2 regions of the Arthrobacter sp. GW822-FHT05G07 genome follow, and region 2 is predicted to be linked to the other one. Evidence: riboswitches for the same ligand, from Rfam matches in the RefSeq annotation. Region 2 holds a riboswitch; the other holds the start of a gene.

Region 1 (4,919 bases), on a different contig from region 2:
GCGCGGTGACAGCTGATATCACCACGGCCTTCACCCCGGATCCCGCCGGCGGCGCCCCCAAGCGGGACGATCGCGCGAACGAATCCACGCTCGGCAACCTGGTGGCGGACTCCCTGGTGGATACACTCAAGGCTCCCGAACTGGGTGCGGCGGAGATCGGCGTCGTGAACCCCGGAGGCCTGCGTAATGAGCTGTACTACGCACCGGACGGGACCATCACCTACGCCGAGGCCAACGCGGTCCTGCCGTTCGTGAACAATCTCTGGACCACGTCGCTGACCGGCGCTCAGTTCAAGACGCTCCTGGAGCAGCAGTGGCAGACCAACGCCGACGGCACCATTCCCAGCCGCCCCTACCAGCAGCTGGGCGTGTCCAAGAACGTCAACTACACCTACGACGCCGCCCGCGCCGCAGGTGACCGCATCACCGGCATCTGGGTGAACGGTGCTGTGCTCGATCCTGCCAAGCAGTACAGGATCGGGACGTTCAGCTTCCTGGCTACCGGCGGTGACAACTTCCGGGTCTTCAAGGAAGGGACCAACACCAAAGACACGGGCTTGGTGGACCGCGATGCGTGGATCAAGTACCTGCGCGAGCACAACCCTGTTTCGCCCGACTTCGCACGCCGTTCCGTTGCCGTGGCCAACTCCACGGCGGCTGAGGTCAAGGCCGGAGAGTCCATTACGCTGGCCATCTCCAAGCTGAACCTCACCTCCATCGGCAGCCCGGCCAACGCAACGCTGAATGCAGTGTTCGTCGATGGCAAGGGCTCGGAATCGGCACTCGGTTCGGTCCCGGTGACCGCGGGCACCGCCACGGTGGACCTCAAGGTTCCCGCCGCGGCAGCTGCAGGCACCGGCACGTTGGTGCTGACCGCCGTCGAGAGCGGAACCGTGGTGAAAACGCTGGTGAACGTGGCGGAAAGCGGCACCAACCCGCCGCAGTGCACCGCACCCGTCAAGCCGTCCAAGTGGTACGACATCGTGGGATGGATCCGGTACGGCTTTGCCTGGTTGGAGTACCAGAGGTGCCTGAGGGGCTAGCCGCCCCTGAGCCACAGGGCCGAGAGGCCAGTACCCGCGAGGCCGGTACAAGGCAGGACCCCTCACGATCTTCTTCGTGAGGGGTCCTGCCTTTGGTTTGCGGCCTTTTGGGCCTGCGCGGTTACTTGTTCACGGGTTCCGGTTCCCGGTCCCTTTCTGCATCCCGCTGGAGCTCAGCCTTGAACTCCTCGTAACGGGCCAAGTGCGCGGGACGGCACCGGAGAATCAACCAGGCGACACCCAGAATGATGAACCACACGGGCGTGGCCAACAGGGCCGCGAGCGTGTCCGGTTGCGTGGTCAGAGCCCAGAGGACGAAGGCGAAGAACGCGAACACCACCCACACCATCACCACTCCACCGGGCATCTTGAACGCCGAGGACTCGTGCAAGTGCGGGCGGCGCTTCCGGAAGGCAAGGTAGCTCGCCAGGATGATGGACCAGACGAAGACGAAACACACAGCGGACACCGTAGTGACCATGTCGAACGCCTTGCCGATGTCCGAGCCGGCATACATGAGGACGACGCCGGACAGCAGCAGGATGCAGGACAGGAACAGGGCGTTGCGGGGCACTTTGCGTCCGGACAGCGCGCCGAAAACCTTGGGTGCGTCGCCTTCCTGCGCGAGTCCGAACACCATGCGGGACGTGGAGTAGATGCCAGAGTTTGCCGACGACATGGCCGAGGTCAGCACCACCAGGTTGACGATGGTGGCCGCTGCGCCGAGACCAGCGAGCGAGAACATGGCGATGAAGGGGCTATGTCCGGCAGCAAACTGGGTCCACGGGGTGACGGACATGAGGATGATCAGCGCGCCCACATAAAAGAGCAGCACGCGGATGGGGATGGAGTTGATGGCTTTGGGGAGGTTCTTCTCGGGGTCCTTGGCCTCGGCAGCTGTTGTGCCCACGAGTTCGATGCCCACGAACGCGAAGACGGCGATCTGGAAGCCGGCCACGAAGCCCATGAATTCATTCGGGAAGAAGCCGCCGTGGCTCCACAGGTTGGTGAAGCTGGCCGGTCCGGCGTCGGACTGGAAGCCGCTGAAAATCATGAATAGGCCAACGATGATGAGCGCCGCAATGGCCACGATCTTGATGAGGGCGAACCAGAACTCCGTCTCACCGAAGGCTTTCACGGTGGCGAGGTTCAGGAGCAGGAGGATGCCGATGGTGATCAGGCCCGGCACCCAGAGGGGCAGGGAGGGCCAAAGTTCCTGGGAATACCCCGCGATTGCGATCACGTCCGCGATCCCGGTGATCACCCAGCAGAACCAGTAAGTCCAGCCGGTGAAGAAGCCGGCCCACGGTCCCAGGAGGTCGGCGGCGAAGTCGCTGAAGGATTTGTAATTGAGGTTGCTGAGCAGCAGTTCGCCCATGGCGCGCATAACGAAGAACAGCATGAAGCCGATGATCATGTACACGAAGATGACGGATGGGCCGGCAGCGGAAATGGTCTTGCCGGATCCCATGAAGAGGCCGGTGCCAATGGCTCCGCCGATGGCGATGAGCTGGATGTGGCGGTTGCTGAGTTGTCGCTCGAGGTGGGGTAAATCTGTGCCGGTGGAAGGCGGGCGCTGAATCGTCAAAGGAACTCCATCGTTCAGGCGGCACGGGGTGCCACATTGATTCGGGTTCCTCCCCGCTCTGTACGTGGACCTGAGAGTTTCCGCCTTCCTGCAGGGCAGGAAGGCTTGCACCTTCGGTGAGCCCGGTGACCGGACTGCTTTCCAGAGTTGCCTCGCCGCGGCGGTACATGGGCCTGAGAGATTCCTGGGGAGGGTTTGCTCCTACGGCGCCTGACGGGATGTACCGGCAGGACTCTCCCGCCGCAGATCAAAAGCGCGCACACCCAAGTGGGTGATGCAGCTCACACAGTAGCCAAGGTCGGGTAGAGGTGCAACCCCACGTCCCTAGCGGCACAGAATGCTACGCGCAATCTCATCAGCATCGCGGAGCGTCCGCTGGCCGCTCGCGTAGGCGGGTCCGGTGCGCGGCCTGGCCTCGGCAGCGATGGCTGTCCCCCACTGCGAAGCGGACAATTGCAGGCCAAGGACATACAAGTTCCTGGTGATGGATCCGTTGGCAGCCAGAGGCCTGTAAGGATGGGGTTCCACGTCCAGGCCGGTGGTCTGCATGGGCGTGCCCTCAACACTCATCATGATCTTGGTGCGGACCAGCCCGTCGGACATGAGCTGTTCCAGCAGCGGCGAGAGGTTGATGCCCACCCTGTTTGCCGGCGACATCGCCTCGATAAGCGTCCGCGCTTCAACCGGACCGTCGTGAACCCACGGCGAAACCGCCCGGAACAGCTTGGCACCCCGGTCCACACTGAACTTCGGATCCGGTCCCACGAAACTTACGACGCCGGCACGCGCCAAAGCGGCCAACTGCTCCGATCGCAGGGCTGGCGCTCCGCTGGCGAGGCCTTCCACGAACGACTCGAACCAGCCGCGCAAACCCGCCAGCCAGGACTCATCGGTGATTCCGCCATCCGCCACGACGGATTTGAGGATGGCCCGGCCGGTGTGGAGGGCGCCGATGGCCATCTTGACGGGGTCCGCCTCGCCGAGTGCAGATCGTCGGGCATCATCATCAAGGTAGGCCGTGATTGCGTCATCCAACTCGCTCCGGGAAGCAAAGGTACGGCCTGCGAGCGGCGCTGCGAGCCCTCTCAGGTTCAGCCGACGGGAGGCAACGACGTGCTTTTCCACCACGTCTCCCACCTTTATTTCCCAGTTCGCCGTGGTGTGCGCATGTGGTTGGAGCGCGTCCTCCAGGTCAGCCAGGAACTGTGCGGGGTCCTTGATCGCGGCGGGCTGGGACCGTGCAAGCGTTGAATAGTAGGCCCAGAGTGCATCACGGTGAAGCAGAGGCCAAAGGTCATGATCGAAGCCCGGCTGGATACCCGCTGCACGGAACCGGTCCACGGCATCTTCCGTCAGGTAGCGCATGGTGATGCTGCTGGGGTAGTAGCCCGCCAGCCCCGCCTTGGCACGATACGGGGTGCCCCTGCGGGACGCAGCAATGATCCGGGGCTCCCTGCCCGATGCCCGGTACTCGAGGATGCCCGCGCCGGGCGAACCAGCCTCAACGAACTTGCCGCCGCGGGCCTCCGTCAACTGGCCCATGACATCGAAGAAGTTCAAGCCCATGCCGCGGACCAGCACGGGCTCATTGTCCGGCACAGCCTGCCAATCAACGTCAGCCGGCGGAGCAGGCGGGAAGTACAGCAGGCCCTGTTCGTCCGCGGCACTCTTGAAGGACCGCTGCTCAGGGTTCAGCCGGGACTCGATGTGACCCAGGGCGAGGACCACGGAACCGACGGTGAGCGTCGCACCGCTGGCGAGTTCGACGTCGAACCCGTCCGCTACGGGGCGCGCAGCAACGGCGAGCGTCTCATGGAAGGTGACCTTGACGCCGTCGGGCAGCCGTTCCAGCAATCCGTCCAGAGTCTGGCGAAGGTAGCGCCCGTAGATCGCGCGGCTGGGAAAGTTGTGCGATTCGAGGGTGGAAAGCTCCGCCTTTTCGGCGTCGTTCAGTCCCATGCAATCACGACGACGGGCCTCACGCCATTGATCGAACGAACCACCCGCGAGCGGCGGTGCGAGCTCGGGGTCCTCCGGAATAAGCGTGGGATAGAACGACTGGGTGTTCATGAGGAACAGTCGTGACTGCTCCGGCTGCCACACATGACCCGAACCGGCCGGATAAGGATCCACGACGTCGATGTGCAACGTGGTGCCGTGCGGGCTGTCCGCAGCCCAATTCGCGAGCAACCGCTCAAGGACACTGGTGCCCCGAGGGCCGGCCCCAATCAGGGCAACACGGTTGGTTTGGGATTTAGCCACGCTCAAGCCTAACTTCTGCGTGACTT
Region 2 (4,919 bases):
ACCTGGTCGATTTCCTTGCGGATGGTGATCATGGCTTCGATGAAGCGGTCGATCTCCACGAGGTCTTCCGATTCGGTGGGCTCCACCATGAGCGTGCCCGCCACCGGGAAGGCCAGGGTAGGCGCGTGGAAGCCGAAGTCGATGAGGCGCTTGGCAACGTCCTCAGCGGTGACCCCGGTCTTTGCCGTCAGTTCACGCAGGTCCAGGATGCACTCGTGGGCCACGAGTCCGCCTTCGCCGGTGTACAGGACCGGGAAGTGGTCGTTGAGGCGGGATGCGATGTAGTTCGCGGCAAGCAGCGCGGACTTGGTTGCCTCGGTGAGTCCCTGGCCGCCCATGAGCTTCACGTAAGCCCAGGAGATTGGAAGGACACCGGCGGAACCGAAACGGGAAGCCGAAATCGGGACGTCGTTGCCTTCGGTCCAGGAGGCTGCATCGCCGGGCATGAACGGTGCGAGGTGTGCCTTTGCAGCTACGGGGCCAACGCCGGGTCCGCCGCCGCCGTGGGGGATGCAGAAGGTCTTGTGCAGGTTCAGGTGGGACACGTCGCCGCCGAACTTGCCCGGCTGGGCCAAGCCAACCAGTGCGTTGAGGTTGGCGCCGTCGATGTACACCTGGCCGCCGGCCTCGTGGATGGCGTCGCAGACTTCCCGGACGTCGGCGTCGTACACACCGTGCGTGGACGGGTAGGTGATCATGATGGCCGAGAGGGCGTCCCGGTTAGCTTCGATCTTGTTCTTGAGGTCAACGTGATCGATGGTGCCATCGGGTGCCGTGGCAACCACAACCACCTTCATGCCGGCCAGGACTGCCGACGCTGCGTTGGTGCCGTGGGCTGAGGCGGGGATGAGGCAGACGTTGCGCTGTTCGTCGCCACGGGACAGGTGATAGCCGCGGATGGCCAGCAGTCCGGCGAGCTCACCTTGGGAACCGGCGTTCGGCTGGATGGAGACTTGGTCGTAGCCGGTGATTTCGGTCAGCTGTGCTTCGAGGTCGGTGATGAGTTCACGCCAGCCCTCAGTCTGGGAATCCGGAGCGAACGGGTGGATGGAGGCGAACTCCGGCCAGGAGATGGCTTCCATCTCGGCTGTGGCGTTCAGCTTCATGGTGCACGATCCCAGCGGGATCATGGTGCGATCCAGCGCGAGGTCGCGGTCCGAGAGCTTGCGGATGTAGCGCAGGAGCTGGGTTTCGGAGCGGTGCGTGTTGAACACGGGGTGCTGCATGAAGTCGCTCGTACGCTCAACGGAACCTTCAAGCGCAAAGCCTTCAGCGGCTTCAGTGACCGAAGCGCCGAAGACATCAAGGAGACCGCCGACAATTTCAGATGTAGTGGTCTCATCGACGGAAATTCCCAGAGTGTCAGCGTCGATGCCGCGCAGGTTGATGCCCTTGGCCTCCGCTGCGGCGATGATCTCGGCAGCCTTACCGGGGACGCGGACGGTGATGGTGTCGAAGAAGGAACCGTGAAGGACCTCGACGCCGGCAGCCTTCAGGGACGCTGCAAGGGTACGGGCGTGACCGTGAGCGGTTTCGGCGATCGCCTTCAAGCCCTCGGGGCCGTGGTAGACGGCATACATTGAGGCCACGATGGCGAGCAGCGCTTGCGCGGTACAGATGTTGGACGTGGCCTTCTCGCGGCGGATGTGCTGCTCGCGGGTCTGCAGCGCCAAGCGGTAGGCGGGGACACCGGCGTCGTCCTTGGAAACGCCCACCAGACGGCCGGGCATGGAACGCTCCAGGCCCTTTTGGACGGCCATGTACGCGGCGTGCGGGCCGCCGAAGAAGAGCGGAACACCCAGGCGCTGTGCGGAACCAACGGCGATGTCGGCGCCCTGCTCACCTGGAGGGGTGATGAGGGTCAGTGAGAGGAGGTCGGCAGCGACGGTCACCAGCGCGCCGCGTTCCTTGGCGTCAGCGATCACGGCGGAGTGGTCGAACACGCGGCCGGACACGCCGGGCTGCTGGAGGACGACGCCGTTGATGGCACCTTCCGGGAGGCCAAGGGAAAGGTCAGCGACCTCAACCTCGAAGCCGAGCGCTTCGGCGCGGCCCTTGACGATGGCGATGGTCTGCGGGAGGCAGTCTGCGTCGAGGACGGTCTTGCCATCCTGAACGGCCTTGTTCTTGTTGGCGCGGCGCATCATGAGGACGGCCTCGGCCACAGCCGTTGCTTCGTCCAGGAGCGAGGCGTTGGCGATCGGCAGGCCCACCAGGTCCTGGACCATGGTCTGGAAATTGAGCAGCGCTTCGAGGCGGCCCTGCGAGATTTCCGGCTGGTAGGGGGTGTAGGCGGTGTACCAGGCTGGGGACTCGAGGATGTTGCGGCGGATCACCGGCGGCGTCACGGTGTCGTAGTAGCCCTGGCCGATCATCTGAACGGCGGTCTTGTTCTTGGAAGCGAGCTTGCGCAGCTCAGCCAGAACTTCAACTTCACTCAGTGCGTTCTGAAGGGTGAGGGCGACATCCTGGCGGATGTCGTTCGGGACGGCGGTGTCGACCAGCGAATCGACGGTGTCGTAGCCGACGGACTTGAGCATGGTCTCAATGTCGGCCTGGCGGCGGGCGCCGATATGCCGATCGACGAAGGTGGTGGAGGCAGAACTAACCGTCACGAAGGAACTCCATTACTTGGGCAGCGTTTGGGTACGCCACAGCGGCTGGGTTCCTCCCCGCTCTGTATTGGACCTGAGAGTTTCCGCGCGTTGCGTGAACAACCATCGCTTGCACCGTCGGTGAGCACAGCACTTTCACCCTGAGGTGGGTTCCGTGCCTGCTGCTTTCCAGAGTTGCCTCGCCGCGGCGGTGCGTGGGCCTGAGAGATTCCTGGGGAGGGTTTGCTCCTACGGCGCCTGCATCACTTGCTTGCAGGACTCTCCCGCCGCAGATCAAAGGCATGTTCAGTTGTGTGTGGGCACCGCGTTGGGCACGCCACAAGGGTTAATTGTCCTACGTCCGGGGCGCTGCAGCAAATGGATGAATCGCTACTTCCGTAGCCGCTCGAGGACTCCCAGCAGGATTTCGACGTCGGCCTCCCGCCCGGCGTTTCCGCCCTCCTGCCCGCCTTCAAAAATCGCATTGAAATAGAGGCCGTCGCCCATGTAACTCACAGCTTTGGCAACCTCGGGTCCAACATCCTCCGCCAGCACGTCCAGCCACCGTTGCTGGATAGCAGCAAACCTGCGGCGGGTTTCCTCGTGAGCCACCTCAGCCAGCCTGGTAGCGGCGACGAAGGCCCGATCCATGGGCGTATCTGCCCAGAGCGAGGACCTGATGAAGTAGGCAGCCGAACCATCCGGTGCTGCCTTCATCAGTTCGGTATCTTCATCGGCGAGCAGGTCCAGGCGCTCCAAAAGGGCCGTGGTCAGCGCTTCCTTATTGGGAAAGTGGTACAGCAGCCCACCTTTGGACACCCCTGCGCGCTTGGCAACCGCATCGAGAGTGGCAGCCCGCTCCCCTACCTCAATAAGGAGGGCTTCGTAGGCATCCAGGACGGCATCCCGGGCAACTGGTTTTCGTGGCATAGGTACATCATTCCCTAAAGGCTTGGGGGGTTCCATTTGAAACTGTACCGTCTGGACGGTACAGTAAGTGACATGTACTCGCCGTCCTCAACCCAAGCACCCCGTTCCGCTCGTCCCGTTAAGGGCCAGGCAGCACCGTGGCGCGATTGGACGGCTCTGGCGCTCCTGATGTTCCCGGTGCTGCTGGTGGCCGTCGACAACACCGCGCTCACCTTTGCCCTGCCCGAGATTGCCCGATCCCTGGAGGTTGGCGGCGTCCAACTTCTCTGGATCGTGGACGCCTATCCCCTGGTACTGGCTGCGCTGCTGGTTTCCATGGGTAACCTGGGCGACAGGATCGGACGACGCCGGTTGCTGCTGATCGGCAGCACAGGCTTCGCTGCAGTGTCGGCCGCTACGGCATTCGCCCCGACCGCGGAATGGCTAATTGCCGGACGCGCCGGCCTTGGCGTCTTCGGCGCCATGCTGATGCCCTCCACGCTCTCCCTGATCCGGAACATCTTTACCGACCCGAACCGTCGCCGGCTCGCGATCGCTGTCTGGGCTGCCGGCTTCTCCGGCGGTGCCGCCCTCGGTCCGATCTTCGGCGGTTGGCTGGTTGAACACTTCTGGTGGGGTGCCGTCTTCCTTGTGGCAGCTTTCCTGCTCCTCCCGCTCCTGGCTTTCGGCCGGGTCCTGATTCCGGAGTCCAGGGACTCCAACCCGGGACGCGTGGACGTGCCGAGCATCGTCCTGTCCGTTGTCACCATGGCTCCATTTGTTTACGGCATCAAGGAATTCGCGGTGCATGGCTTCGGAGCCTCTGCAGCAGCCTTCATGGGCTTCGGCGTGGTGATGGGCATCCTGTTCGTTCGCCGCCAGCAGCGGATCGAGAGCCCCATGCTCGATGTCGCCTTGTTCAAGAACAAGGTGTTCAGCACAGCCATCGTGGCCAATGTGCTGTCCCTCTTCTCCATGACCGGATTCATCTACTTCTTCGCCCAGCACCTGCAGCTGGTTGAAGGTCAGTCCCCCATGGAGGCAGGCATCGCGATGATCCCCGCCCTCCTGGCTACGGTCATCGCCGGCCTGCTGGTGGTACCGCTGGTCAAGCGCGTGCGGCCAGGGTCTGTTGTGGCTGCCGGGCTGACGCTGAGCGCCGTGGGTTATCTGATCGTCGTAGTGGGCGATCACGGCAGCGGGCCCGTGTTCCTGTTGTCGGCCCTGACCGTCCTGGCTGTTGGTGTGGGTGCCGCGGAGACCATCTCCAATGACCTCATCCTGGCTTCAGTGCCGGCAGACAAGTCCGGAGCGGCCTCGGCCATCTCCGAGACCGGCTACGAGCTGGGATCGCTCCTGGGAACCGCTGTACTCGGCTCCATCCTCACGGCGTCCTACCAGCACAACCTGATCATT

What was found. Region 2 has a riboswitch for glycine ahead of gcvP (aminomethyl-transferring glycine dehydrogenase). Riboswitches for the same ligand answer to the same signal wherever they lie in the genome.
Region 1: it holds a riboswitch for glycine, as region 2 does, so the genes downstream of both, cycA (D-serine/D-alanine/glycine transporter) here and gcvP (aminomethyl-transferring glycine dehydrogenase) in region 2, are expected to answer to the same signal.

Annotation. Positions count from the first base shown of each region.
Region 1 covers NZ_JBXALT010000007.1:272,651-277,569, reverse strand. The annotation lists gene AC1RJY_RS14110 (ExeM/NucH family extracellular endonuclease) at 1-1,043, shown strand, start outside; gene cycA (D-serine/D-alanine/glycine transporter) at 1,165-2,631, opposite strand; glycine riboswitch at 2,783-2,881, opposite strand; gene AC1RJY_RS14100 (FAD/NAD(P)-binding protein) at 2,956-4,893, opposite strand.
Region 2 covers NZ_JBXALT010000001.1:564,739-569,657, forward strand. The annotation lists gene gcvP (aminomethyl-transferring glycine dehydrogenase) at 1-2,615, opposite strand, end outside; glycine riboswitch at 2,794-2,891, opposite strand; gene AC1RJY_RS02500 (TetR/AcrR family transcriptional regulator) at 2,985-3,524, opposite strand; gene AC1RJY_RS02505 (MFS transporter) at 3,597-4,919, shown strand, end outside.